Regions from separate parts of the Janthinobacterium sp. GW823-FHT03B06 genome, predicted to be linked through region 3. Evidence: predicted binding sites of a transcription regulator. Region 3 holds the regulator's gene; each other region holds the start of a gene.
The links. Region 3 encodes sigma-54, which starts transcription at its own class of promoters, with help from an activator protein. Its sites were predicted from a motif close to TGGCANGNAANCTGCTTT; they were not measured.
Positions count from the first base shown of each region.

Region 1: a site for sigma-54 is predicted at 2,146-2,163, ahead of AC1RBA_RS04180 (circularly permuted type 2 ATP-grasp protein). Genes of this name have one in related genera too.
Region 2: a site for sigma-54 is predicted at 4,133-4,150, ahead of AC1RBA_RS06630 (EDSAP-1 family PEP-CTERM protein). Genes of this name have one in related genera too.

Region 1 is NZ_JBXAJE010000001.1:896,172-905,973, forward strand. It holds gene AC1RBA_RS04170 (hypothetical protein) at 1-817, shown strand, start outside; gene AC1RBA_RS04175 (sensor histidine kinase) at 901-2,028, shown strand; gene AC1RBA_RS04180 (circularly permuted type 2 ATP-grasp protein) at 2,199-3,653, shown strand; gene AC1RBA_RS04185 (alpha-E domain-containing protein) at 3,647-4,591, shown strand; gene AC1RBA_RS04190 (transglutaminase family protein) at 4,591-5,400, shown strand; gene AC1RBA_RS04195 (proteasome-type protease) at 5,492-6,370, shown strand; gene AC1RBA_RS04200 (alpha/beta hydrolase) at 6,479-7,828, shown strand; gene AC1RBA_RS04205 (Fur family transcriptional regulator) at 7,932-8,357, shown strand; gene AC1RBA_RS04210 (GNAT family N-acetyltransferase) at 8,371-8,889, opposite strand; gene AC1RBA_RS04215 (HoxN/HupN/NixA family nickel/cobalt transporter) at 8,934-9,722, opposite strand; gene AC1RBA_RS04220 (CobW family GTP-binding protein) at 9,719-9,802, opposite strand, start outside.
Region 2 is NZ_JBXAJE010000002.1:158,871-168,672, reverse strand. It holds gene AC1RBA_RS06645 (ThiF family adenylyltransferase) at 1-857, shown strand, start outside; gene AC1RBA_RS06640 (nitroreductase family protein) at 858-1,958, shown strand; gene AC1RBA_RS06635 (EDSAP-1 family PEP-CTERM protein) at 1,978-2,970, opposite strand; gene AC1RBA_RS06630 (EDSAP-1 family PEP-CTERM protein) at 3,079-4,059, opposite strand; gene AC1RBA_RS06625 (glycosyltransferase) at 4,248-5,480, opposite strand; gene AC1RBA_RS06620 (hypothetical protein) at 5,618-5,791, shown strand; gene AC1RBA_RS06615 (hypothetical protein) at 6,032-6,169, shown strand; gene AC1RBA_RS06610 (hypothetical protein) at 6,299-6,667, shown strand; gene AC1RBA_RS06605 (acyl-CoA thioesterase) at 6,759-7,217, shown strand; gene AC1RBA_RS06600 (DEAD/DEAH box helicase) at 7,307-8,713, opposite strand; gene fabI (enoyl-ACP reductase FabI) at 9,205-9,802, opposite strand, start outside.
Region 3 is NZ_JBXAJE010000003.1:190,217-200,018, reverse strand. It holds gene AC1RBA_RS11910 (KdsC family phosphatase) at 1-143, shown strand, start outside; gene lptC (LPS export ABC transporter periplasmic protein LptC) at 186-797, shown strand; gene lptA (lipopolysaccharide transport periplasmic protein LptA) at 823-1,404, shown strand; gene lptB (LPS export ABC transporter ATP-binding protein) at 1,404-2,159, shown strand; gene AC1RBA_RS11890 (RNA polymerase factor sigma-54) at 2,164-3,642, shown strand; gene hpf (ribosome hibernation-promoting factor, HPF/YfiA family) at 3,712-4,071, shown strand; gene AC1RBA_RS11880 (enoyl-CoA hydratase/isomerase family protein) at 4,203-5,288, shown strand; gene rapZ (RNase adapter RapZ) at 5,289-6,152, opposite strand; gene hprK (HPr(Ser) kinase/phosphatase) at 6,319-7,254, opposite strand; gene AC1RBA_RS11865 (PTS sugar transporter subunit IIA) at 7,291-7,773, opposite strand; gene queF (NADPH-dependent 7-cyano-7-deazaguanine reductase QueF) at 8,117-8,959, opposite strand; gene ilvA (threonine ammonia-lyase, biosynthetic) at 9,055-9,802, opposite strand, start outside.

The sequences.
Region 1 (9,802 bases), on a different contig from region 3:
AAAGCAGGCCGGATGCCCGTATGCCGCCTGGAAAAGCGGTTTCAAGGGCGATGCGCGGGCGCAAGCCATGTGTCTGCTGCGCCCCGTGAAACTGTATGCGCGTCTGGGCGACAGTGCGCCGCTGCCGGCCTTTCTTGCCGCCCACGTCGGCCAGCGCACGGGCATCGCCCCCGTCGCCCTGCGCGCCTGGCTGGCGCAGCAATCGATCAGCGAAGCGGACGCGGGCGGCGCCGTCGATGCACCGCTGTCGCGCGCCGTGGGCCGGCTGGCCGCGCCCATGGCCCGCTATTTCGTCATCCACGACACCAGCTACCCGAATTTCTTGTTAGAAACTATTCCCGATCACATCAACGACGCCAGCTGGGATTTCAACGATTTCAGCTTGCGCAATCCGGCGCTGGGCGGCGGTCCGAAAGGCCATGTCTACGTGAACCGGCTCGGCGATTCCCTGGCCGTGCGCGACTTTGGCACGGCCGGCTATGCCAGCAAGCTGGAAAAGGACAAGCCGTCGCTGACGGGCCTGTTCCTGCACGTGGAACTGGTGCAGCCGCGCAACTCCGTGCCCGGCGGCGGCAAGGGCAACGATGGCCTGGCGCCCGATCCCGGCTTTACACCGGCCCAATACGACCGCCTGGCCCTGCTGTACATCGCCGCCAGCGTGCGCAAGGGCACGTGGCTGATCCCTGCCTTCCACGCCGTGCTCGATACGGGCTTTGCGAACGGTCATGACGACCCGCAAAACTTTTCGCTGGAGCAATGGGATGCGGCCCTCAGCCATTTGAGCGCCGTCATGACGGGCGCCCACGCGTCAAATTGAACGCCACCTGCGCGCCGATTTGGAGGATACTTTAGCTCCCGCCTTGCATCGCGCGGATGCCGGGATGTCGATGGGGAGCCGCGATGACCTATGCCTCTGACCAGAAAATGCTTGCGCTGGACATGCCCGCCCGCACGCGGCGCATCTTCAGCATGCGCGATGCCGTGCTGACGCAGTGGGAGCACGAGGTGCGCGCCAAGGTACGCGGCGCCGATGCCTTGCTCACGCCCATCCTCATCAACACCTTGCCCGCCTTCTTCGACAACCTGGCCGAAGCGCTCACGCCAGGCTACCCGCGCGACGACGCCACCAGCAACACCAACGCGCCTGCCGTGCATGGCAACGAACGGGCGCGCATGACCAGTTATGGCCCGGAACAGGTAATTCAGGAATACCAGATTTTCCGCGACTGCTTCGCCGCCGCCGCGCTGGAGGCGGGCGTGCCGCTGCGGCGAAAGGACTGGAAGGTGATCAATGCCTCGATCGATACGGGCATCCGCGAAGCCATCCTGGAATTTACCGCCATGCACGAAAGTTTTCAGCGCCGCATCGCCGCCGGGCTGTCGCACGACATGCGCAATCCCCTGTCCGTCATGCTCAACAGTGCACAGCTGCTGCAGCGGCGCGCGCAACAGCCGGACGTGGCGGCGCTGGCGCTGAAAATTATCGAGCACGGCAAGCGCCTCGACGACATGATCCAGGAATTGCTCGATACGCTCAGCTACCACCGGGGACAAAAGCTGCCCCTCGTCCTGCGGCGCCTCGACGTACTGCCGCTGGCACGGCAGGTTGCCGACAGCGTCAATATCGGCCATCCGGGCAAATGCGTGGTCAGCGGCACCTCCGTGACGGGCTGGTGGTGCGAAAATTCGCTGCGCCGTGCCCTGGAAAACCTCGTCGTCAATGCCGTCAAGTATGGCGACGACGGTCCCATCCATATTCATATCGACAGTTTGCGCGAACGCATGATCTTGAGCGTGCACAACACGGGCAGCAATATCGCGCAAGACCAGACGCAGCGCATCTTCGAATACCTGCGCCGCGAGCACGAAGGCAACGCGCCCGGCTGGGGTATCGGCCTGCCCTTCGTGCAAAACGTGGCGGAAAGCCACGGCGGCAGCGCGCTGGTCGACAGTGCGCCGGAAACGGGCACCACGTTTACCATCGACCTGCCGATCGATTGCCGGCCCTTCGTCACGCCAGGCACCTGATCGCAGCTACGCCCCATCTGCCGGCAAAATCGCTGCCGTAGCGCACCAAAGCGGTGCGGATGACGGTTTTACGCCACAAAAGTGGTCATTTTTTACATACTTTCGGGCGTGCGCCATTGGCACGCTTCCTGCTGAGCTATAGTCAGACACGGCTCAAGGGAAATCACAACATGGCAAATTTTTTCAATGAAATGACTGCAGATGACGTGGGTACGGACAGCAAGGTACGTGAACACTATCGTGAATTCAACAACTGGCTGGAACAGCAATCGCCCGAGACCATCGCCCGCAAGCGGGCCGAAGCCGACCTGACGTTCCGCCGCGTCGGCATCACGTTCGCCGTCTACGGCGACGATGCCGGCACGGAACGCCTGATTCCGTTCGACACCATCCCCCGCATCATCCCCGCTGCCGAATGGGCGCAGATGCAGACGGGCCTGATCCAGCGCGTGCAAGCCTTGAACATGTTCATCCATGATATCTATCATGAACAAAACATCATCAAGGCGGGCATCATTCCCGCCGAGCAAATCTACAAGAATGCCCAGTACCGCCCGGAAATGCAGGGCATTGCCGTCGCTTCCGACATCTATGCGCACATCGCCGGCGTCGACATCGTGCGCGCGGGCAAGGGCGAATTCTATGTACTGGAAGACAATCTGCGGGTGCCGTCCGGCGTATCCTACATGCTGGAAGACCGCAAGATGATGATGCGGCTGTTCCCGGAACTGTTCGCGCGCAACCGCATCGCGCCCGTCGACCATTACCCGGATATGCTGCTAGACAACTTGCGTTCCGTCGCGCCCATGGGCGTCGATGACCCGACGGTCGTCGTCATGACGCCCGGCATGTACAACTCCGCCTACTTCGAGCACGCTTTCCTGGCCCAGCAGATGGGCGTGGAACTGGTCGAAGGCAAGGATTTGTTTGTCAAAGACAATTGCGTCTACATGCGCACCACGCGCGGGCCCAAGCGCGTCGACGTCATCTACCGCAGGGTCGACGACGATTTCCTCGATCCGCTGGCCTTCCGCTCCGATTCCTCGCTGGGCGTGCCGGGCCTGCTGTCCGTGTACCGCGCGGGACGGGTCACCTTGGCCAACGCCATCGGCACGGGCGTGGCCGACGACAAGTCGATCTACCCTTTCGTGCCCGACATGATCAAATTCTACCTGTCGCAGGAACCGATCCTCAACAACGTGCCCACCTACCAGTGCCGCAAGGCGGCCGACCTGTCCTACGTGCTGGCGAATCTGGCGAAACTCGTCGTCAAGGAAGTGCATGGCGCGGGCGGCTACGGCATGCTGGTGGGGCCGGCGTCGAGCCTGGCGCAGATCGAGGATTTCCGCCAGCGCCTGCTGGCCAATCCGGACGGCTACATCGCCCAGCCGACCCTGGCCCTGTCCGCCTGCCCCACGTACGTGGACGCTGGCATCGCGCCGCGTCACATCGATCTGCGCCCGTTCGTGCTGTCCGGCAAGACGATTTCCATGGTACCGGGCGGCCTGACCCGCGTGGCGCTGGGCGAAGGCTCGCTGGTGGTCAATTCATCGCAGGGGGGCGGCACCAAGGATACCTGGGTACTGGAAGCCACATCCGCCTTTGCAGGAGAGAAAACATGCTGAGCCGCACTGCCGATCATTTGTTCTGGATGGCCCGCTACACGGAGCGGGCGGAAAATACGGCGCGCATGCTCGACGTCAACATGCAAACGTCCATGCTGCCCCAGTCCGAGCAGGACGCGGAGCAAGGCTGGCGCGCCACCTTGGGCATTTCCGAGCTGCAAAGCGCGTACGACCACCAATATGGCCGCTTCCATACGCGCGACGTGCTCGACTTCATGGTGCGCGACCCGAACAACCCCTCGTCCATCCTGGCCTGCCTGACGGGCGCGCGCGAAAACGCCCGCGCCGTGCGGGGCACCCTGACGACGGAAGTGTGGGAAATCCAGAACGCCACCTGGCTCGACATGCAGAAGCGCCTGAAAAGCAATCTGCTGGAAACGGACCCCAGCGCCTTCTTCGAATGGGTCAAGTACCGCTCGCACCTGTCGCGCGGCGTGACCCTGGGCACCATGCTCAAGGACGAAGCCATCCACTTCATTCGCCTGGGCACCTTCCTCGAGCGGGCCGACAACACGGCGCGCATCCTCGACGTGAAGTTCCATGGCGCGCGCGACACCTCGAAAGACATCACCCAGCGCGACTTTTACTACTGGGCCGCCCTGCTGCGCTCCGTGTCCGGCTTCGAGATCTACCGCAAGGTCTACCGCGACGTGATCACGCCAGCGCGCGTGGCGGAATTGCTGATGCTGCGCGGCGACATGCCCAGGTCGCTCCTTGCCTGCATGGATGACGTGGTGGAAAATCTGAAACATATCCGAAACGACGTGTCCGCCGATACGGAGCGGTTCGCCGGCAAGCTGCATGCGGAACTGAAATTCGGCCATATCGACGACATCATGAAGGCGGGCTTGCACCATACCCTGACGGAGTTTCTGGAAAACATCTATGAGCTGGGCAACCGGGTCAGCCGCGACTTCCTCGTTCCCTTGGCGGCCTGATGCAGCTCACCATCCGCCACGAAACCCGCTACGCCTACAGTGCACCGCTGGCCTATACCATCCAGCAGCTGCACCTGACGCCGCGTATCGAGCCGCAGCAGCGGGCCCGGTCCTGGCAAATCACGACGCCGGGCCAGTGCCACGCCTATACGGATGCCTACGGCAACCTGTCGCACATGCTGACCATTAACGGCAGCCATCAGTCGCTGAGCCTGGTCGCCCAGGGCGTGGTGGAAACCATCTACCCGCACAAGGGACGACTGAACCTGGTCGATACCCTGTCCCCGCTGTTGTTTACCATGCCGACGCCGCTGACGCAGGCCAACCCTGCCATCGTGGAGCTGGCGGCCGCCAGCCTGCCGGACCGCCGCGTGACGGCCGGCACGGGCCATCTGCTGCGCCTGGCCGAGCACATCGTCGGCAAGGTGGCGTATGAAAGCGGCGCCACCATGGTCACCACCACGGCCGGCGACGCCCTGGCACTGGGGCGCGGCGTGTGCCAGGACCACGCCCATCTGTTCCTCGCCTGCTGCCACGCCTGGGGTATCCCGGCCCGTTATGTGTCCGGCTACATCGACCCAGGCACGACGGGCCACGCGGCCAGCCACGCCTGGGTCGACGCCTGGACGGAAGACACGGATTTCGCAGGCTGGGTCAGCATCGACGTGACCCACGCGCGGCTGATGACGGATGCGTATTGCCGCTTGGCCATCGGGCGCGACTACGATTCGGCGGCGCCCGTGCGCGGCGTGCGCCAGGGCGGCGGCACGGAAACGCTGCACGTGGATGTACAGATCGTGCCCGTGTAAATAGGCAGGAATGAGGCTGGCCGGGGCTTGCGGCGGAGACTCAAGCCCCGGCTGGTGTAGAATGCTCCCCCTTTGGATTTGATTTACGACGATGACTTATTGCATAGGCATGCGCCTGAACGAAGGCCTGGTCTTCCTGTCCGACTCCCGCACCAACGCCGGCGTGGACCAGGTGGGCACCTTCCGCAAGATGAGCGTGTTCGAGAACCCGGGCGACCGCATGCTGGTCCTGATGACGGCGGGTAATTTGTCGATCTCGCAGGCGATCCGCCAGATCGTCTCCGAACACGTCGATGCGGACGGACGCAGCATCTGGAACGTGGCCAGCATGTACGACGCGGCGCGCATCGTGGGCGAAGCCGTGCGCACCGTGCACCTGCGCGAAGCGAAGGCCCTGGCCGACTGCGGCATCGATTTCAACGTCAGCATCATTGTGGGCGGCCAGATAGGCGCCGAGCGCTGCCGGCTGTTCCAGGTGTATTCGGCCGGCAATTTCATCGAATCGCACGATGAAAACACGTATTTCCAGATCGGCGAAGCCAAATACGGCAAGCCCATCATCGACCGGGTCATCAACCCGTTCACGCGCCTCGATGAAGCGGCCAAGTGTGCGCTGATCTCCATGGATTCCACCTTGCGCTCGAACATTTCCGTCGGCTTGCCGCTCGATCTGCTCGTCTACGAGACGGGCAGCCTGGCCGTCACGCGCTTCGTCACCATCGATGAAAAGAACCAGTATTTCCGCATGATCCGAGATACCTGGGGCGAGCAATTGAAACAGGTGTTCGAAGGCATCGTCGATCCCGTGTGGAATGCGGCGCCAGAGACCACGACGAACGTGCTGTCGTCAAGCAACATGCACAGCAAGCCGGTGCGCGTGGCCATCCCCGAGCATGTGAGCCGCGGCGGCCTGACGGTGGCCCCTCTGCAATCCTTGGCGCAGCAGTTCAGCGACGACAAGCAGCATTGACCTGCCGCGCACCGCGTGCGCGCGGTGCTGGACAAGTCGCTTTCCGCGTGCTTTTATGGCAATATGAGTTGATATTTAATTCATACTGATCAGAGAGGCAGGTAGCGCATGGACTTGATTACTTCCGCCGTCGTGGCGGCCATCGAACATGGCGCGCCCGGCCACGCGCCGGAAGCCGTCGCCAGCCACTATCAACGCCTGAAGCTGGCCATCGCCAAGTTCGACAGCGCCGCCGCCATCCTGGCCGCCATCGCCGCGCTGGAGGCCGAACCCGCCAATACCCAGCTGCAACTGGCCCTGTCGGCTGCCCTCTCCACGGCGAAAGTACCCGATGACATGGAAACCCTGTTCGCCGCGCAAGGCTTGCTCGATGCGCTGCGTCCGCCCGTAGCCCTGCCGCCGGCAGCGCCTGCGGCGCAAACGGCGCCCGCCCCCGCCGACAAAAGCGCCGTCGTGTCGAACTACGCGGTGGTGAAAGTGTATTTCGCCACGGACCGCCAGCGTGACGTGGGCAAGCCGCCGGCCCAGCGCTTCAGCGGCGAACGCAACGTCATGGGAGGCAATGGCCCGCTCAACTATGGCAGCTGCGACATCAGCATCCCGCGCGACCACCGCATGGGCCAGCTGGAATCGCCGTCGCTGTGGCGCCTGGAATTTCGCGACGACCCGGCCAAGCATGTGGTGGTGCTGTCGGCCGATGTGCAGGACCGCGACAACTTCTTTGCCGCACTGAAAACCCAGATCCGCGCGTCGGCCGGCAAGAGCGCCTTTATCTTCGTGCACGGCTACAACGTGAGTTTCGAGGATGCGGCGCGGCGCACGGGACAAATGGCCTACGACCTCGGTTTCGACGGCGCGCCCGTGTTCTACAGCTGGCCGTCGCGTGGTGAAGTGGCCAGCTACACCATCGATGAAAACAATATCGAATGGAGCACGCCCCACATCACGGCCTTCCTGGGCGACTTTCTCGCCAGCACGGAGGCGGCGCAAGTCTATCTGGTAGGCCACAGCATGGGCAGCCGGGGCCTGGCGCGCGCCGTGGCCGACTTGCTGGCCGCGCAACCGCAGCTGGCGCAAAAGATCACGGAAATCATCCTGTCCGCGCCCGACATCGACGCCGCCATCTTCAAACAGGATATCGCGCCCAAACTGGCCGGCGCGCGCAACCCCGTCACTTTATATGCCTCTTCGCAAGACCTGGCGCTGGCCGCCTCGAAAGCCGTGCACGGCTACGCGCGGGCAGGCGACAGCGGCGCCGGCATGCTGATCGTGGCGGGCGTGGAAACCATCGACGCCACCGGGGTCGACACGAGCTTCATGAAGCACTCCTACTTTGCGGAAAAGCGCTCGGCCCTGTCCGACATGTTTTATCTGATACGCAACCATGCGCGCGCCGACCAGCGCTTTCTCGAGCCCGTCGATACGGCCGCCGGCCGCTATTGGACGTTCAAACCATGACGCCGTTCCATCCGGTGCGGCACGCATGCTAAGATACGGCCCATAGGGTGGCAACGGGCACGGCGATGACGCCGTCAGCCGATCCCCCGCAAGCAGGCTTATCATGTTGACATCATCTTCTACACCGCACGCCGAATCGCTGATCCGCAACACCAACGCCCGCGTCACCAAGACGCGCGTGAAGGTGCTCGACTTTTTAATGGCGCAAAGCCGTTCGCTGACCCACCATGAAATCCAGCAAGCGCTGTCGCAGGACAGCGATATCGATTCCGTCACCCTGTACCGGGTGCTGGAATGGCTGACGGAAAATGAACTGGTGCACCGCATCGCGGGCGCCGACCAGGTGTGGCGCTTCAGCGCCGGTGCCGGCCACCAGGCGCACGAACACGCGCACTTTCAGTGCACCAAATGCGCGAACGTTACCTGCTTCAATGAAGTCAAGCTGCCGCCGCCCGTGCTCTTGCCGGAAGGCTTCAGCGGCGGCGAAGTCGATTACCTGATCAAGGGCCTGTGCCCGCGCTGCAAGTAAGACTCTTCTGACATCACTTGAGCAGCAAGGCCAGGTGATGCTCGTCATAAAACAGGTCGCCCACGCGCATCGAGCGCGGCTCCGTGCCATACGCGATAAATCCCAGGGATTCATACAGGCGCAGGGCGGCATTGTTTTCCGCATTCACGCTCAAGTGCACTTGCATGATGGCAGGGTCCGTCTCGGCCTGTTCGATGCAGGCGTTCACCAGACGCCGCGCCACGCCCTTGCCGCGCTGCGCCACATCGACAAACACGCCCCATAGCACGGCCTTGTGCGACAACTGGCGCAGCGATTCGCGCCGCAAGCCGGCAAAACCCACGAGATGATCGCCATCGAAGGCGCCAAAGCCGCGCTGCAGGGTGCCGCCGGCGATGCGCTGCACGTGTTCCTCCGGCGTGCGCGCCAGTTCATCCTCGCGTGACGCCGAAAACGAGCTGGGCGAATCCAGGATGGCGCGCAGGCGCAGCGCGCAAAAGGCGGTGGTGTCGGCTGGCGTCAGCAGGCGGATGACGATATCGGGTGCGGGCATGGGAGGACTCGGCAGTTTTTTCCCATTATACCCACGCCCTTCCCTTACGCACGCACGCGGCGCAAGCCCAGCAAGGTCCAGCCGTACAGGGCCGCCATCAGCAAGACCATGGCCGCGCCCAGCGCCGCCGTCCAGCTTTCCGGCAGCGACCAGGCCGGCTCAAGCTTGCCGGCAGCCATGCAAGCGGCCATCGCCACGCAGATGGCGACGATGGGCCAGCCCAGGCGGCGCCGGAACGCCCGCACGACATCAAGCTTGCCGGTGCGCATGACCTTTGCCGTGACCCAGCCATCGAAGGTATCCGTCACGCCCATGCCGACGGCAAACACCGTCCCCGTCAGCAAGGCTGGCCCCATGCCGCCCAGCGCCACGGCCGCGTAGCCCCAGGCCGCCGCCTGCAAGGCCGTATCGAACACCAGCGCGAACAGCATGCCGACGAGGATGGCGCCCAGCGGCCCGGACGCGCGCCGCAGCCAGCCTGGCAGCAGCCGGCCGCGCACCTCGGCCAGTTGCGCGCCGGCCAGCAAGCTGCGCGCATTCAGGGCGGCTATCACCAGCAGCAAGACGATGGGCAGCCATTCCAGCCAGCCGAACACGCTTTCCGAAGGAGTGAATTGCCTGGATGCCAGGGCGGCAACGGCCACGATGACCAGCACGCAGACGCCATGGCCGAGGGCAAACAGCGCCCCCATCCACGGCGTCCAGCGCGGGTGGGCCGCCTGGCTACGCAAGGTGAGACCATCGACGGCGGCCAGGTGGTCCGGTTCCAGGCCATGCCGCATGCCAAGCAGAAAGATCAGCGCCAGGGCGGGCAAGCCCGCTTCCACGCTCATGCGGTCACCCCGACGGGACTATCCGCCTTGACCACGCAGCGGTCAAGGCCCCGGATCAGCATCTCCTGCGGCAAGTCGCG
Region 2 (9,802 bases), on a different contig from region 3:
TTTCCTATCACGCGGCATTTGCCCGCAACCTGGGCTGGGTCACGCAGGCGGAGCAAAACAGCTTGCGCGGCAAGCGCGTGGCCATCGCGGGCATGGGCGGCGTGGGCGGCGTGCACTTGCTGACCCTGGCGCGGCTGGGCATCGGCGCCTTCCACATCGCCGATTTCGACACCTTCGATATCGCCAACTTCAACCGCCAGGCCGGCGCCATGATGTCGACCCTGGGCCAGCCCAAGGTGGCCGTATTGGCGCAGATGGCGAAGGACATCAATCCCGAACTGGAGATTAAACAATTTCCCGACGGCATACACGACAGCAACCTGGCGGAGTTCTTTGCCGGTGTCGACCTGTACGTGGATGGCCTGGATTTCTTTGCCTTCCCCGCGCGCCAGGCCACCTTCGCCACGTGCGCGCGCCTGGGCATTCCCGCCATCACGGCCGCGCCGCTGGGCATGGGCACGGCCGTGCTCAGCTTCATGCCGGGCGGCATGACGTTCGAAGAGTATTTTGGCTGGGGCGACTTGCCCGAAGAAGAGAAGGCCCTGCGCTTCCTCGTCGGGCTGGCGCCGTCCGGCTTGCACGGCCCGTATCTGGTCGACCCGTCCGCCATCAACCTGAAGGAGCGGCGCGGACCGTCGACCATCATGGGCTGCCAGCTGTGCGCGGGCGCGGCCGCCACGGAAGCCTTGAAAATCCTGTTAAAACGGGGCAAGGTGATGGCGGCACCGCACGGCGTGCATTTCGACGCCTACCGCAACAAGCTCGTGCATACTTGGCGTCCAGGCGGCAACCGTCATCCGCTGCAGCGCCTGACGATGGCCATCATCAAGCGGCGCCGCGCCGCACAGGGGGCATAAATGGCGCAAGCATTGCTGAACGATCCCGTGCTGGAAAACATCCTCGAGCAGGCGCGCTGGGCGCCCAGCGGCGACAATACGCAGCCGTGGCGCTTTGAAGTCGTCGACCAGCGGCACGTGGTCGTGCATGGTTTCGATACGCGCAGCCATTGCGTGTATGACCTCGACGGCCATCCCAGCCAGCTGTCGCTGGGTGCCTTGCTTGAAAGCATGGCACTGGCGGCCAGCTGTCACGGCTTGCGCATGGAAGCGCGCCGGCGTTTGTCCATGCCCGACACCTTGCCCACCTTCGATGTACGGCTGGTCGACAGCCCGGGCATGCTGCCCGATCCGCTGGCGGCCTTCCTGCCCCGGCGCAGCGTGCAGCGGCGCCGGCTCAGCACGCGCAGCCTGCGCGCCAGCGAAAAGGCGGCATTGGCGGCCAGCTTGCCGCCCGGCTACGGCGTGCAGTGGTTCGAAGGCGGGCGCGCGCGCCTGGCCTGCGCGCGGCTGATGTTCGACAATGCGAAGCTGCGCCTGACCATGCCCGAAGCGCACAAGGTGCACCGCGACGTGATCGAATGGGGGGCGCGCTTCAGTGCCGACCGCATCCCGGAGCAGGCGCTCGGCGTCGATGCCATGACGGCGCGGCTGATGCGCTGGGTCATGCACAGCTGGCGCCGCGTGGATTTTTTTAATACTTGGCTGGGAGGCACCATTGCCCCGCGGCTGCAGATGGACTTGCTGCCGGGCCTGTATTGTGCCGCGCATTTCGTGCTGCTGGCCGATGCGCCGCCGCGCCATATCGACGATTACGTGGCGGCCGGCCGCGCCATGCAGCGCTTCTGGCTGACGGCCACGCAACTGGGACTGCAATTGCAGCCGGAACTGACGCCGCTGATCTTTGCCCGCTACGTGCGCGAACGGCGCGCCTTTTCGCGCACCGATGGCATGCAGGACATGGCGCAGGAGCTGGCCGTGCAATGCCAGGGCGTGCTGGGGGCGGCGGCGGTCGAGCGGGCCGTGTTCCTAGGGCGCATCGGCGCCGGGCCGGCGGCCAGTGCGCGCTCGCTGCGCCGTCCGCTGCAAGACTTGCTGGTGGCGCCCACGGCTGGGCCGTGAGGCGTGACTCCCTGTGCGTTCAGCGCCGCCGCCGTGGCGCCAGGGCAGCCAGCGCCGCCAGACCCGCCACCAGCAGCGGCAAGGTGCCAGGTAGCGGTATCGGCGTGTCCGTCGGCACATAGGCCAGTTCGGAACTGTTCAGCATGTTCAATACCAGGGTATAGCTGCCTGCCACCAGATTGTCCGTGACGGCGCCATACTGCCCGCCGCACGTCGTGCCGATGCCGGTGCCCGTGGGCGCGCCGCAGCCGCCGGGATCGTAGGTGAACACGCTGCCGCTGGTCAGCGGCGTTTGTGCGTATCCTGTGTTGAGGCTGGCGGCGTCGGCCAGTTCGGTGCCGCCCAGGATGCCGGAGCCCAGGTTGCCGTCGGGGGCCCAGTTGAAGACGATCTGGCCATGTTCATCGATGATGGTAAACGTCATCGCCATATTCGTCGTGGCCGCCGAGCCCGTGCCGGCCAGGGCATCGAGGTACAACTGCATGAAAGGCAGGGCCTGGAAGTCGAAGGCCAGGGTCGCGCCCGGTTGGCCGACGACGAAATTGACGGTCATCGCGGTACTGGAACCGTTGCGTCCCGAGGCGTCGGCGCTGCCGCCGCCCGCGAGAAAGGTTTCCGCCGCATTCACCGTGTGCGTACTGGTCGAGCCTGGTGGAAAGGGGGGGATTTGCGAGGTGACGATCTGCGCCTCGCCGCGCGCAAACGAGGCCGTGCCCATGCCTTGTTGCGTAAAATCATTTTCCCCCTTGGTGACGGCGCCGCGTGTCGCTTGCTGCGCATCGATCTCGTTGCTGCCGCCGTGGATGACGCTGCTGCCATTGAGCGTGGCGGTGGTGCGCGACAGGTCGATATTGCTGACCAAGGTGGTGGAGCCGGTGGGGTTGCTGATGACGAGGCCAAAGACGCTGGTGTACGAATAGCCATAGGCGGCGGCGCCGGCAGTGCCGCTGCTGGCCAGCAACAGCAAGGCCAGCAAGGCCGTTGGCAAGCGGGTACAAGAAAATGTAGTCATGAAAATCCTCATCTGCCGGGCGGCCGCGTTGTAAGGAAAACCGACAGGCTTGCCACATAAAAAAAGGCGAGGAGACTCCCTCGCCTGTAAATCCCCCTGTTGCCTGGTTCAGGCGGCAACCTTGCGGCGGCGGGCATAGCCCAGGCCAGCCAGGCCCAGACCCAGCAGTGCCAGAGTGCCAGGTTCCGGCACCGCCTGTTTCACCAGGTCCACGCTTTCCACCGCATTCAAGGTCAAGGTGTAGTTGCCGGCCGTTAAAGCATTGCTGACGGAGCTGAAGTTGCTGCCGCAGCCCGTACCCACGCCCGTGCCCGTGGGCGTGCCGCAGCCGGAAGGGTCGTAGGTGAACAGGTTGCCGCGCGTCAGGAAATTGGTCGCCAGACTGGTGTTCAGGTTGGCGCCGTCGGCGTTTTCCGTGCCACCGAAGATGCCCGAGCCGATCACGCCATCGGGCGTCCAGTTGAACACCGTCAGGCCCGCCGCATCCGTGATGGTGAAGGTGACGACCAGGTTGGCCGTGGCCGTGGACAACTGGCCGACCGTGCTTTGCAGGAAGACCTGCATGAAGGGCGACGCCAGGAAGTCAAAGCTCAGCGTCGCCGTGGGCGAACCGACGACGAAATCGACGGAAAAACCCGTGGTCGAGCCATTGCGCCCGGAGGCATCGGCCGTACCGGCAGGGCCGCCCAGATGGGCTTCGGCCACGTTCACCACCTGGGTGGAGGTGGAGCCGGGCGGGAACGACGGGAACTGCGTGCTGACGATCTGCGCATCGCCGCGCGAATAGGTGCCAGTGGGGCCTTGCTGGGTGAAGTCGTTTTCGCCCTTGGTGACGGCACCGACGTTGGCGCGCGGCGCGTCGAGCGAACCGGCGCCGCCGTTGATGACGCTCACGCCGTTCAGGGTGGCCGTGCTGCGCGAAATCGTGGTGCTGTTGGCCACCGTGATCTGGCCCGTCGGCACGGCGATGACCAGGCCGAAGATGTTGTTGTAGGAATAGCCGTAGGCGCCCGCTTGTGCGCTACCGGCCGCGCACAGCATGGCCAGTGTCGCTGCCGCCGGGAGCAGTTTCAGTTTAGAAAGTTTCATGTCATTCACCTCGTGGTTGAGTGAGTCTGGAAGTCTTGCCTGAGTCCTGTCGGCAGGTGCTCATGGCCAGACTTAAGCGACTTCCATGCCAACGCATGAGGTTCTTTTGAAATCAATGACTTGGCGTGCTTTTGTTGACACAGTGCAGGTGTTGCCGGACGCGTTGTAAGAAAAACCGACGGCGCCCCTCAAGGCTGGCTACCACGGGGCGACGAGCCCAGCAGGGCGTGCAGATGGGGCAGCAAGCGTTGCCCTGGCACATAGTCGCGCATGGCCGTGGCCAGTTGACGCGCCGCCAGCCTGGCGCGGCCATCGTCGAGCATGCGCGTGGCGGCATGGCGCAGGGCGGTTTCCTGGAAACGGTCGGCGCGCAGCAGCAGGCCGGCGCCGGCGCCCGCGATGCCGTGCATGTTGAGGAATTGGTCGAGGTTGCCGGCGATGCCGATGACGGGTACGCCTGCCGTCAGCGCCTGCTGGCTGGTGGGGCTGCCGCCGTTGCAGATCACCAGGCTGGCGCGGCGGGCGGCCGCGTCGCCCGGCAGAAAGGGCGCGACATAGGCATTCGGCGGCACGGCATCGACGCGGATGGTGCCGGCCGTGGCCGCCAGCACGGTGACGGGCAGGGGCGCCAGCGCGCGCAGCACGCGCGGCAGCAATTGCCCCTGGCCCGAGCTGCCCAGCGTGACATAGACGATCGGCCGTCCGCTGCTCAGTTCCGGTCGCTGCCACCAGTCCGGCAAGTCGAGCGGCGGCGCCCAGATGATGGGGCCCAGGTAGTCGTGCGTGGGTGGCATGCCATGCGGCGGGAATAGCTGGGGAATATCGGCGTACAAGGTGCGGTCGGCATCCGTATAGATGCGCCGCAGGTCGCTGCCCAGCGATGGCAGGCCATGGCGTCGGCGCACGCGGTTCAGGGGGACGGCATGCGAGGCGAAGGCCAGCGGGCGGATCAGGCGGAACAGGGGATCGGCCAGCCAGATGGGCAGCACGCCCGTCAGGGGCAGGCTGGGCACCGTGTAATGCTGGCGCACCCAGGGACTCCAGTAGGCGTTGCTGACGGTAATGTAGGGAATGTGCTGCAGGCGCGCGCTGACGGACAGCGACAGGCGAAAGTCGCCGATCACGAGATCGGGCTGGGCGGCATTGAGCAGGCGCAAGTCATCTTCCACGTACGCGTGCAAGGTGCTTTCCGTATAGACGGGCTTGCCGTGGGCCAGCGCCTGCAGAAATTGCAGTGATGAAATGCTGTCGATGCGCCAGCGGCGGAAGTGGGCTTGCCTGAAACAAAAGTCATACCCATCGGCGCAGGCAAAGTGCACTTCGTACGCTTCCTCGTCCAGGCCCTGGGCCAGGCTCAGTGGGCGGCCAACATGGGCCAGGGTCACTGCCTCGGCCATAAAGAGGATTTTCTTGCGCGCCATAGGGTCGCTTGCACTCGTGCTGTAGGGGATGCCTGCCAAGTTGGAGTGGCGCCACGCCGTTTAGTTCCCCTGCAGCGTGCCACTGGCGGGCGCCAGGATTTGGCCGCATCGGCTAGAGTGGGGCAAAGGAGGCCACCATGCAGCCACAATTCCGTTTTTCCCCGCTGCGTGCACACAGCACGCCCGAACCCGATATGCCGCCACCGCCGGAAGGCGATCCCCTCACGCCGCCGCCGGAACAGCCGCCGCACATCGACCCCGTGCCGGTCGAGGAGCCAACGCCGCCGCCACCGCCCGTGAAAATGCATTGAGCGGTTTTCGTGCCATGGCGCCGCGCCAAGGCCTGCGGTGGGCAGGCGCGCGCCGTGTTTATTTCCAGTCAGAAATGGAAGGCGCGGGCCTCGCCGGAGGTACGCCATTTAAACAACAAAAATGCCCACAAATGTTGCCGAGTGGATACAAATCAAGCCCCAACTGTCGAGTGTCATGCGGCCGTCACGATTCTGTTCTTATAATGAGACATCATAAAAATTCTTGTACAGGAGACCATCGTGGGCAATTCCTTGCATAACAAAATCTACCTGGGCCGGCGGCCTGTGATCACCAGCAAACACCTCGTGGCGCTGGCCCTGGCGGGTGCCGTTGCTGGTTGCGGCCTCGCATGGCTGCTGCTGCGCAGCTACAAATAACGCTCATCACACGCGTGTTTCCGCCGCCTGGCCGCCTGGCCGGCGGCGGTAGATGCACGTTGCCTGTTGCCGATGCGCAGCGGGGCGCGTACCATGGGGGCCGAACACCTGGCCTTTTATGGAAAAGTAATGAAGAACGAGAAATTAACAACCGATGAATATGACGCGCTGGAGCAAGTTGCACGCGGCATCAAGACCGAGCGCCCCAGTGCTTGCGTTGCCCGCAATGCCAAGCGCCTGTCGGGCCTGAAGCTGCTCAGCTATGCACGCGATGGCCGTCTGTCCATCACCGATAAGGCGCAGCAACTGCTGTTCCTGCGCCGCTGCATCATGGGGCTGCGCGCCGTCGCCGCCGATCCGCTGACCAAGCTGGACACGGAAGTGGCTTACTTTCTGGGCAAGAAAGCCCACATCGTGGCGCGCGCCGAAGGCGAGGGCCACGACATTTCCGACAAGGGCCGCGAATCGCTGGCCGACATCGACAACCTGGGACTGTAACAGCCTGTCCCGGCAACCGGCCCCAGTGGCCGGTTTTCACATCCCCCTCATTTTTTCATTTTCCCCTTTGGAGAACACTTTGGACAGCGCGATGAACTGGTCGGCCCACGAACTGACGATGACGGTCCTGATGACGCCCGATATGGCCAACTTTTCCGGTAACGTGCATGGCGGCACCATCCTGAAATACCTCGACAGCGTCGCCTACGCCTGCGCCAGCCGCTATTCGGGCAGCTATGTGGTGACCCTGTCGGTAGACCAGGTGATGTTTTTGCAGCCTATCCACGTGGGCGAGCTGGTGACGTTCCTGGCCTCGATCAATTACACGGGCACGACGTCGATGGAAGTGGGTATCCGCGTGGTGACGGAAAACATCCAGCAGCGCCTGGTGCGCCACGCCAACAGCTGCTATTTCACGATGGTGGCCGTGGACGCCAACCGCAAGCCGGTGGCCGTGCCGCCACTGGTGCTCGAGACGCCGGAGCAGCATGCGCGCTTCGAGCAAGCCAAGCTGCGCAAGCTGTCGCGCCAGAAGGTGTCGAAGAAGTAAAGGCAATCGGCATAAAAAAACGGCCGCCAGAGCAATCTGGTGGCCGTTTTTTTTATTGCCTGCCGCCTGCTGGCGGCATGGCGCCGTGATTAACGGTCGCCGTAGCTGCGGCGTGCGCCGTCGGTGCTGCGCGGGTTGGAACCCTTGTAGCCGCCGCCGGTGCTCGGCGCGCCGTCCTTGCGCGGTGCGCCCGGCTTGCTGAACGTGCGTTGGCCTGGCTTCGCGCCGCCACGGTTGTCGCCTGGTTTCCAGCCGCCTGGACGGGCGCTCGAACGTGGCGCCGATGCCGTTTTCTTCGGCTCGAAACCTTCGATGACATTGACCGGGATCAATTGCTTGGTGAAGCGTTCGATGCGCTTGACGTTCATGCCTTCAGCGTGGTTCACCAGCGAGATGGCCAGGCCATTGCGGCCAGCGCGGCCGGTACGGCCGATGCGGTGGACGTAGTCTTCCGGGAACTTCGGCAGATCGTAGTTGAACACGTGGGTGATCGTCGGCACGTCGATGCCGCGGGCGGCAACGTCGGTGGCAACCAGCACTTTGACCTGGCCGCGGCGCATGCCGTCCAGGGTGCGGTTACGCGCGCCCTGATGCATGTCGCCGTGCAAGGCGGCAGCCGAGAAACCGGCGATGTTCAGGCGGTCGGCGATGGTGTCGGCGTCACGCTTGGTGGCGGTGAACACAACAGCCTGGTCCAGCGATTCGTCGCGCAGCAGGTGGTCCAGCAGGCGATTCTTGTGCGACAGATCGTCGACGAAGTGCACGCGCTGGGTGATGTTTTCATGCTTGTTGCTCGAGCTTGCCACCTGGATGACCAGCGGGTTTTTCGTGATGCGGCGGGCCATGTTGCCGACGACGCCGTCCAAGGTTGCCGAGAACAGCATGGTTTGACGGCCTTCCGGCGTCGCTTCCACGATTTTTTCGATGTCGTCGATGAAACCCATGTCCAGCATGCGGTCGGCTTCGTCCAGCACCAGGATTTCCAGTTGCGAGAAGTCGATCTTGCCCGAATCCATGTGGTCGATCAGACGGCCAGGGGTGGCGACCAGGATCTCAGGATTCTTGGCCAGCAATTGCATCTGTTTCGGGTAAGGCATGCCGCCCAGAATCGACACAGCCTTGATGCGGCGGATGCCGGTGCTGTACTTGTCGGTGTTGGTGGTCACTTGCAGGGCCAGTTCGCGCGTTGGCGTCAGTACCAGCATTTTTGGCTGGGCAGCCTTGAAGCGTGGACGCTCGCCGCGGGCGCGCGATGCTTGCATTTCCTGGTTCGGCGTCTTGCCGGCGGCACTTTGTTCGGCGCTGGCCAGTTTGTGCAGCGACGGCAGCATGAAAGCTGCGGTCTTGCCCGAACCGGTCTGCGACGAGACCAGCAGGTCACGGCCTTCGATCGCGGCTGGAATCGCTTGCGACTGTACCGCGGTTGGCGCGGTGTAGCCCGATTCGGTCAGAGCGGCGATGATGGACGGATGCAGGCCTAAGGATTCAAATGTCATTCTTTTCTTTCGTAAAAATCAGCGTTCTTGCAAAAAGCAGAACGCAAAATAGCAACGCCAACCAAAACGAAATGACTCAACTAAAAAGAAATTTCGGCACAAAAGCTTTGCGCCGGGACGGTGTCAGGTGCGACACACAAGGCGGGAGGGCTTTATAAGCGGCATCCTGTGGATGCGCTAAGGCTTGCGAAGCTGCTAAGTTTGTAGTGCATGACTGCGGTGTTGCCATCGCTTCAAGGGAACATATTGCAGCGCACAACGACACTATACCGTATTTGCCGCCGTTTTGCACGGGCTAAATGGGAAGAAACGCAAGTCCTACCACGTTTTGAAGATGTTTCCTATCTGAAATCAGTAGGAATACGTAGATTTCGCCCGTTTAATTGAGCATGGCCACGATGTCGGCGGGCAGCGGCGGCGCCTGCCGTGCAGGCCGGGCTCCAGCTGATACATTCCCTTGGCATGCCGCCAGGTCGGCACACGTCACCGCATTACTCCACTTCGGGATTGACCGCCATCACTTGTGAAAAACCGCCATCGACGTAGGTGATCTCGCCCGTGATGCCCGACGCGAGGTCGGACAGCAGGAAGGCGGCCGTGTTGCCGACCTCTTCGATGGTGACGTTGCGGCGCAGCGGGGCGTGCTCGGCCACGAAGCCCAGCAGCTTGCTGAAATCCTTGATGCCGGAAGCGGCCAGGGTCTTGATTGGGCCGGCGGAGATGCCGTTGGCGCGGATGCCGCGCGGGCCCAGCGATTCGGCCAGGTAGCGCACGGACGCTTCCAGCGACGCCTTGGCCAGGCCCATGGTGTTGTAGTAGGGCACGGCGCGCACGGCGCCCAGGTAGGTCAGGGTCAGGACCGAGGCGCCCGGATGCAGCAGGGGAAGGGCGGCCTTGGCCATGGCGGGAAAGCTGTAGGCGGAAATGTCGTGGGCGATGCGGAAGCTGTCGCGCGACAGGCCGTCGAGGAAGTCGCCCGCGATCGCCTCGCGCGGCGCGAAGCCGATGGCATGCACGAGGCCATCCAGATGTTCCCAGTGCTGCGCCAGGTCGCGGAAGACGGCGCTGATCTGTTCATCGCTGGACACG
Region 3 (9,802 bases):
CGGGCGGGCGTCCGGAAGCGCAGGGCCTGGCACACCATGTGACGCAGGCCGGCGGCGGCCGCGGCGCGGTGCGCGAAATCTGTGAATTCCTGCTGCGCGCCCAGGACAACTATGCGCGCGTCATGGCGCCGTTCCTGGAGTGAGGTGCGCCTTGCCGCCAGTGACCTATGAAAGAGTGAAACCCTATGCGTAAGCCAGGAGGCGCCCATCGCTGGCGCATGATTTTTACCCTGCTGGGCGCGGTCGTCGTCGCGCTGGCCAGCTTTTGGCTGCTTGAAGTGATGAACAAGAATGGCCAGGACATCAAGGCCAGCAAGAATTTGGGTGAGCCCGACTATTTCATCACCAATTTCAGCCTGGTGCGCATGGACTTGACGGGTAAGCCCAGCTATATCGTGTCGGGCAACAAGCTCACGCATTATCCGGCCGACGATTCGTCCGATATCGACCAGCCCTTCGTGCGCAAGCTCACGCCGGGCATGCCGCCGTTGAACATGAATGCGGAACTGGCGCATATCGACCAGGACAATACCCGGCTGCAACTGCACCGCAAGGTCGTGATCGACCGCGTGGCCAGTCCGAAGGCGCAGAACCTGACCGTGAGGACGGAAGCGCTGACGGTGTTTCCGGACGAAGAAAGAATGGAAACGGACGTGCCTGTCGATATCCTGACGGGCGCCTCGCGCATCAATGGTATCGGCATGAAGGCCAATAACGCCACCGGCGTGGTGGAAGTGCAGAATGCCTTGCGCATGGTCCTCCCGCCGAAACCGCGCCCGGCCGCGGCGGCAAAATGACAGAATGAAACAAGGAAACCATACTATGAAGAACATCTTGCTGTTGAGCGTATTTTCTCTGGCCCTCATGGGCGTGGCGCATGCCGAGAAGGCCGATTCCGAGAAGGAAGCCGTCATCACGGCGCGTAGCGGCCACGTCGATGACGTCAAGCAGATTCGTACCCTGACGGGCGACGTCGTGCTGGTCAAGGGCACGCTGACCATGAAGGCGGGCCGGGCCCTGATCACGGAAGACCCGCAAGGCTACCAGTTCATCACCTTCTGGGCAGATCCCGGCAAGCTGGCCACGTTCCGCCAGAAGCGCGATGGCGCCGGCGACCTGTGGGTCGAAGGCGAAGCGGAGCGCGTGGAATACGACAACAAGACGGAAGTGGTGAAACTGTTTTCCAAGGCCAAGCTGACGCGCCTGGAGGGCACGAAAGTGACCGATGTGGCCAATGGCGCCTTCATCTCGTATGACAGCCGCAAGGAAGTATTCAAGATGGAAAATTCCGACAGCGGCACCAGCACCTCCGATGGCGGCAGCGTGCGCATGGTGATCCAGCCGAAGACCAAGGCGCCCGCGGCGGAGAGAGCGCCGGCCACACCTGTGCCAGGAACGAAATAATGGACAATACCCGTTGCGGCAGCACCCTGATCGTTCGCGGACTGCAGAAAACCTATGGCAAGCGGCAGGTCGTGCATGATGTCTCGCTGCAAGTCGAATGCGGCGAAGTGGTGGGGCTGCTGGGCCCGAACGGCGCCGGCAAGACCACCTCGTTCTACATGATCGTCGGCCTGGTGCCGTCGGATGGCGGCAGCATCGACATCAGCGGCGTGGACATTTCCAGCCTGCCGATCCACCGCCGCGCGCAGATGGGCCTGTCGTATCTGCCGCAGGAGGCGTCCGTGTTCCGCAAGCTGACGGTGGAAGACAATATCCGCGCCGTGCTGGAAATCCAGACCGTCGAAGGCCGTCCTTTGAAGAAGGCCGAGATCGAGGAACGCCTGGATAAACTGCTGGCCGACTTGCAGATTGAAAAGTTGCGCGAGAACCAGGCGCTGTCCCTGTCGGGCGGCGAGCGCCGCCGCGTGGAAATCGCCCGCGCCCTGGCCACCGATCCCCGTTTCGTGCTGCTCGACGAACCGTTCGCCGGCGTCGACCCGATCGCCGTGATCGAGATCCAGCGCATCGTGCGCTTCTTGAAGGAGCGCAATATCGGCGTGCTGATCACCGATCATAATGTGCGCGAGACGCTGGGTATTTGCGACCGTGCCTACATCATCAACCAGGGCTCGGTACTGGCGTCGGGACGCCCCGACGACATCATCGCGAACGAGTCGGTACGCCGGGTCTATCTGGGCGAACACTTCCGCATGTAAGCCAATGAAACAATCATTGCAGCTGCGCACTTCGCAGCACCTGGCACTGACGCCGCAGTTGCAGCAATCGATACGCCTGTTGCAATTGTCTACTCTGGAATTGCATCAGGAACTCGAGCAACTGCTGACGGACAATCCCTTGCTCGAGCGCCTCGACGATCCGCTCGACCGTTCGCTGCGCCTGCTGTCCGACGGGGCCTTGAGCTCCACGGCCGCGCCGGCCGAAGCGCCGCCCCAGCCGCCAGGCCAGGAGGCGCCCGCGGCGCCGGCCGAAGCGGAAACCTTTGACGGCGAGGCGGGCGAGGGCCCGGCCGCCGCGGATGGCGGCGACAGCGACTGGAGCGAAGCGAGCCGGGGCAAGGCGCCCGACGACGAAGATTCCCGCCCGCAACTGGAGGCCCATCACTGTACCCTGCGCGAACACCTGATGGAGCAGATGCGCGTGACGGTGCTCGAATTGCGCGACCGCGCGCTGGTCGAGCTGATCATCGACGCGCTCGACGACAATGGCTACCTGGAAGAGTCGCTCGACGACATCCTGGCGCGCCTGCCGGAAGAGCTGGAAATCGATGCCGACGAGATGCGCACGGCCTTGTCGCTGCTGCAAAGTTTTGATCCGCCCGGCGTGGGCGCGCGCAATGCGTCCGAATGCCTGGCGCTGCAAATCAAGCGCTTGCCGCACATCGCCATGGTGACGCGGCGCATGGCCCTCGTCATCGTGGAAAAGCACCTGGCCTGGTTTGCCCAGCGCGATTTCAACAAGCTGAAAAAAGCCCTCGATTGCGACGATGAAGACTTGCGTGAAGCGCAGACGGTAATTCGCCAGTGCAACCCGCATCCGGGCGCCGTGTTCGCTGCGGACGTGTCCGATTACGTGGTGCCCGACGTCGTCGTCAAGCGCGCGCGCAATGGCTGGCAAGTGACCCTGAACAACGACGTCATGCCGCGCCTGCGCGTCAACGCCATGTACGCCAACTTGCTCAAGCAGGGCAAGGGCGAGGGCGCCATGGGTGCACAGTTGCAGGAAGCCAAGTGGCTGATCAAGAATATGCGCCAGCGCTTCGACACGATTCTGCGCGTGGCGCAGGCGATAGTAGAAAGACAAAAGAACTTTTTTTCGCATGGGGCCGTTGCCATGCGCCCCCTTGTGCTCCGTGAAATAGCTGATACACTGGGTTTACACGAGAGTACTATCTCGCGGGTAACAACTCAAAAGTACATGCTGACCCCGCACGGCATGTTCGAGTTGAAATATTTCTTTGGTAGCCACGTCGCCACCGAAGCGGGGGGCGAAGCGTCATCGACGGCGATACGGGCATTGATCGTGCAACTGACAGGAGCAGAAGACCCTAAAAATCCTTTATCCGACAGTAAGATTGCGGACATGCTGGGGGAACAAGGCATGGTGATTGCGCGACGTACTGTTGCCAAATACCGGGAAGCGTTAAAAATTCCGCCAGTGAGCCTGCGTAAGTGTTTGTAAGTTTTTTTCGGTTCCTCTGCGGGCCGGATACGATGGACCGCACGAACCCGATCATCTTTAGGAGTGTGTATGAATCTCACCATCAGCGGACATCATCTCGAAGTGACACCAGCCATCCGTGAATACGTACAAACGAAGCTGGAGCGCGTGAAACGTCATTTCGATCAAGTTATCGATATCGCCGTGATTCTGACCGTGGATAACCTCAAAGAGAAAGAAAAACGTCAAAAGGCCGAAGTCAACCTGCGTCTGAGTGGCAAAACTGTCTATGTGGAAAGCCTGGCGCACGACCTGTATGCCGCGATCGATACCCTGATCGACAAGCTCGATAGGCAAGTGATGAAATACAAAACCAAAGTGCAAGGGCACGGTAAAGAGGCGATCAAGCATCTGCCAGACAGTTCGGAAGAAGAATTCGCCCCCGCCTAAGCGGCCCGCGACTTTCAACCGGCTGTGATCAACTAAGGGCGCACATTGCGCCCTTTTTTGCGTCCAGCGAAACGCAATGTTCGCCGCGCAGGCGCTAGAATGTTTGCACTTTCACTTCTTTCCTGCCTGCCATGAGCGACCTCGTCCAGATTTCCATCCGCCACCGCACGGGCCACATCGTGCTCGACCGTCCGAAAGCCTTGAATTCCCTGTCGCTGGAGATGGTGCGCGCCCTGAGCGCGGCCTTGCTGGCCTGGCGCGACGATCCGCAGGTGGACGCCGTGGTGATCCGCTCCAGCAGCGAAAAAGCCCTGTGCGCGGGTGGCGACATCCGTTTCTTTTACGACGCGGGCCTGGCCACGCCGCAGGGCGGCAGCGCCTTGCTGGAAGATTTCTTTACGGAAGAATATGCTTTAAATCATCTGATTCACTTCTACCCGAAACCGTATATCGCCGTCATGGATGGGGTGGTGATGGGCGGCGGCATGGGCGTGGCGCAAGCGGGGCCCGGCAACCGCCTGCGCATCGTCACGGGCCGCACGCGCATGGCTATGCCGGAAGTCAATATCGGCCTGTTCCCCGACGTGGGCGGCAGTTACTTTTTATCCCGTCTGGCGGGTCAGCTGGGCCTGTACCTGGGCTTGACGGGTTTGACGATCAACGCGGCCGACGCCCTGTACACGGGCCTGGCCGACGTGTATCTGCCCGAGGCGCAGATGGGGGCGCTGCTGGCCCTGTTCGAGTCCACGCCGGGCGAAGGCTTGCCGGTCGCCATCAAGGCGCTGGCGGCGCCTTTCCAGGCCGAGGCGGGCGCTTCCCCCCTGGCCACGGCGCGCGCGGCGCTGGACCGCCACTTCAGCGCGGGTTCGGTGGCCGCCATCATGGCCTCGCTGGCGCAGGATGACGGCGCGTTCGCGGCGAAGGCGCTGGCGGCCATGCGCCTGCGCTCGCCCTTGATGATGTCGGTGACCCTGGAGTTGCTGCAGCGGGGCGCCCACCTGGGCGTGGCCGATTGCCTGCGCATGGAGCGCACGGTGGTGCGCCACAATTTCGAACATGGCGAAGTGCTCGAGGGCGTGCGCGCGCTGGTGGTCGACAAGGACAATGCGCCGCGCTGGCAGCCTGCCAGCCTGGACGGGGTCGACGCGGCCATGGTGGCGCGTTTCTTCGCCCCCGTCTGGCCGGCGCAAGCCCATCCGCTGCGCCACCTCGACTGATTAAGAACGCTCGCGGTGGCGCAGCACGACTCTTTCTTTGGGGCCGAAATACTGCGCCAGCCGTTCCGCCATGTACACGGAGCGGTGCTGGCCGCCCGTGCAGCCCAGCGCCACCGTCAGGTAGCTGCGGTTGTCGGACTTGAACGACGGCAGCCATTTCTCGATGAAGGCGCGAATGTCGGCCAGCAGCTCCAGCGCGCTCGGTTGCGCGTCGAGGAAGGCGATCACGGGCGCGTCGCGGCCGTCGAGCGGGCGCAGGGCCAGGTCGTAATAGGGATTGGGCAAGGCCCGCACGTCGAAGACGAAATCGGCATCGAGCGGCACGCCCAGCTTGAAGGCGAACGATTCGAAGAACAGGGTCAGCGGCGCGCGCTCTGAGGCGACGATATCCTTGATCCACGCGCGCAGTTTGTTGGCGCTCAGGTCCGAGGTATCGATCACATGGCCCAGCTGTTCGATGGCCGACAGGCGTTCGCGTTCTTCCGAGATGCACTCGATCAGGGTGCGGCGGCTGGCCGGATTCTGGTTCGGACGCAACTCGTGCGACAGCGGATGGCTGCGCCGCGTTTCCGAGAAGCGCGCCACCAGCGAATGCGTGGTGGCTGTCAGGAACATGACCTTGACGTCATGCCCCTGGTCGCGCAACAGCGCGACATTGTGCGGCAAGCTGACGAGCGATTCGGCGCTGCGCGCATCGACGGCGACGGCCAGTTGCGGCGTGCCTTCGTCGAGCAAGGTTTGCACCAGGCTCGGCAGCAAGGCCGGCGGCAGGTTGTCGACGCAATAGTAGCCGGTATCTTCCAGCACATTGAGCGCGACGGATTTACCGGAGCCGGATATTCCGGTGATAAGGACGATATGCATAGCCCGATCATACAATAAAGACCGGCACCGCGCTCCCGATGCAATTATCTTTACAAATTATTGCAATTTGGGCTGTGATATTTCTTTGCTGCACGCGCCAACAATGCTGTCGGATTACGCGGGGCCTTGCCCCACCTCGGCGGCCCCGCTAATCCGACCTACGTTGCTAATCGCCGCTCATGGCGAGGCGTTGCCGTTCCATGAACTCCTGCAAGGTATCGATGCCGCGCAGTTGCAGAATCGTGTTGCGCACGGCCGCTTCCAGCAGGACGGCGATGTTGCGGCCGGCGGCGACGGGGATGACGACCTTGCGCACGGGCAGACCGAGTACGTCTTCCGTGGGAAACAGGAAAGGCAGGCGCTCGACTTCCTCTTCCAGCGCGTTGCGGCGCACCAGATGGACGATCAGTTTCAGGCGCATCTTGCGGCGCACGGCCGTTTCGCCAAAGATGGCCTTGATGTCGAGCAAGCCCAGGCCCCGCACTTCCAGCAGGTTTTGCAGCAGGGGCGGGCAGCGGCCTTCGATCATGTTCGGCGCGATGCGCGAGAATTCGACGGCGTCGTCGGCCACCAGGCCGTGGCTGCGCGAAATCAGCTCCAGCCCCAGCTCGCTCTTGCCCAGGCCCGAATCGCCCGTGATCAGCACGCCCACGCCCAGCACGTCCATGAACACGCCATGCATGATGATGCGCTGCGCCAGTTTTTTCGACAGGTAGACGCGCAGAAAGTCGATCACTTGCGCGGCCGGCAGCGGGGTGGAGAACAGGGGGATGTTTTGCTCGTCGCAGATGGCGAGGATGTCGGGCGGCGTTTCCAGCCCTTGCGCGATGATCAGCGCGGGCGGACCGCCGGCGATCAGTTCGCCGATCACGTGGGTACGCGTGTTGACCTTCAGGCGCTGATAGTAGTTGATTTCCTGGTGACCGAAGACCTGGATGCGGCCCGGATGGATCAGGTTCAAGTGGCCTACCTGGTCGGCGGCCGACGAGACGTCGCCCGAGATCAGGCGCTCGCCGCCGGGGAAGCCGGCGAACCAGCCCAGTTGCAGACTTTCACGATTATCGTCGTACAGGCGTTGTATCGTCAGCGGCGTTTGCAACATGGCAGTCTTCTTCAGGAGTGGAGGAATACCTGAAGTTTAACCCGCCGCTTGCAGACTGGGTTGCCAATTGACGATGCGCGAATGCACGGATTTCGGTTCCGGATCCGTGGCCAATGCCGTACGGAAGGCGTCATCGGAAAACATTTCGGCGATTTCCGACAGGATTTCCAGATGTTGCTGGGTGACATGATCGGGAATCAGCAGGAAAAACAGCAGATTGACGGGCTTGCCATCGGGCGACTCGAACGGAATCGGTTCGGCCAGGCGCACGAAGGCGCCCAGCGGCGATTTCAAGGTCTTGCTGCCCTTGACTCTGCCATGCGGCACGGCCACGCCATGACCCAGACCGGTCGAGCCCAGACGTTCGCGGGCAAACAGATTGTCCGAGACGGTAGAGCGGGCGATGCCGTAATTGTTTTCGAAGATCAGGCCGGCTTGCTCGAAGGCGCGCTTCTTGCTGGAAACTTCCAGATCCAGCAGGACGTTTTCGAGGGATAATATTTTGCTAAGATTAGTCATGACACTCAATGAAATGGTGCAATGCACAGAGGGCTTGCGAGCCGAATTATAGGCCTGTTTTCGCGGCCTGTAACGCCAATTCTCAACAGTATACGTCCGCTGCGGGCGCAGTGGGCGCTACAGCCAATGTGACCATCATTTTAGCAAAAAAATAACATCGGCGTGTATCGGCTATTTCTTGATTAAAAACACGCGGCGCGCCGGTTTTTCCGCCGCCGAATGCCGATTTTCCGATTTTTCAGCGTCTTTGACATGCTCTGCGGCACTACTGCAACGTTGTTTTAAAACACAGCCAACATTCCTGTTGGCATGGTTTTGGGGTGTTGCGCGGTGTTGCCTAGCGTTACTGGCGCGCGTTGCGCAGATTGCCCGGCATCGCTCCCGTGCTGAAGTTGCTGCGCCAGGGATTGATGTCGAGGCCGCCGCGGCGCGTATAGCGCGCATACACGGACAGTTTTTGCGGTTTGCATTGACGCAAAATATCAACAAAGATGCGCTCCACGCATTGCTCGTGGAATTCATTGTGTTCGCGGAAACCGATCAGGTAGCGCAACAGGCTTTCCTGGTCGATCTGCGGCCCCGCATACGCGATCTGCACGCTGCCCCAGTCGGGCTGGCCCGTCACCAGGCAATTCGATTTGAGCAGGTGCGAGACGAGTTTTTCTTCCACCGGCGCTGCATCGAGCGCCGCCTTCAAGAGCAGCGGCGAGGGCGTGTATTGCGTGATTTCCAGGTCCAGGCGGTCGAGCAGCACGCCGTCGAACTCGCCCATTTTGAGCTTGCCGAAATCTTCCTGCAAAGTCAGTTCCACTTGCACGGGCGCGCCGAAACCGTTCGACAAATCCTGCTTGAGCAGTGCCAGCAGGGCTTGCGGGCTGTCCAGCTTGGTCTGGTTGAACGAGTTCAGGTAGAGCTTGAACGATTTCGATTCGATGATGTTGGGCGAATCGGCCGGCGCGCTGACCTTGGCAATGGCCACCTGCGGCTTGCCGCGCTGGTTCAGCCACGACAGTTCGTAGGCGTTCCAGATATCGATGCCGAAAAACGGTAATGTACCGTGCAGTTCCAGCTCGTCGCGCTTGCCCTGGCGCGGAATCGGAAACAGCAATTCCGGCGCGTAATCGGTGCGGTAGGCGGAGCTTTTGCCCAGCGGGGATTGTTCGGCGAGGTCGTTGGTGGTGGTCATGGTCGTGTGGCGTGAATTCAGTCAAGCACGCATGGTAGCCTATTTCGGGGTCAGACCCGTCGGGTCTGACCCCAGCTTGTTCGCCTGGGTTAGAACTAACCTAAAAACAGCTTGTAGACGGGATTGCTGCTCTCATCCCAATAACGGTAACCGAGGGTATCGAGGAAGCGGGCGAATTCTCCCATTTCATCGGGCGGCACTTGCAGGCCGATCAGGATGCGGCCCACGTCGCCGCCCTGGCTGCGGTAATGGCACAGGGAAATATTCCAGTTCGGCGCCATGCTGTCGAGGAAGCGCATCAGCGCGCCCGGGCGTTCGGGGAATTCGAAGCGGTACAGCAGCTCGTCCTGCGCCAGCCGGCTCTTGCCGCCCACCAGGTGGCGGATATGCGACTTGGCCAGTTCGTCGTGGGTCAGGTCGAGGGTCTTGAATTCGTGTTCCTCGAAGGTCTTCGCCAGCACGCTGGATTCATGCCTGTCGGCAATTTGAATGCCGACGAACACGTGCGCGGCTTTTTCATCGCTGATGCGGTAGTTAAATTCCGTCACGTTGCGCGCGCCAATGAGCGAACAGAAGCGCTTGAAGCTGCCCCGCTGTTCGCGCATGGTAACGGCGAACACGGCTTCGCGGAATTCGCCCAACTCGGCCCGTTCCGCCACAAAACGCAGCCGGTCGAAATTCATGTTCGCGCCGCTGGCGATGGTGACCAGGGTTTCATTGTTGACGGGGTGCTTGGTCAGGCTGGCCCGTTCCACATAGGCCTTGGCGCCGGCGATGGCCAAGGCGCCGGACGGCTCCAGAATGCTGCGCGTATCCGTAAACACATCCTTGATGGCGGCGCAG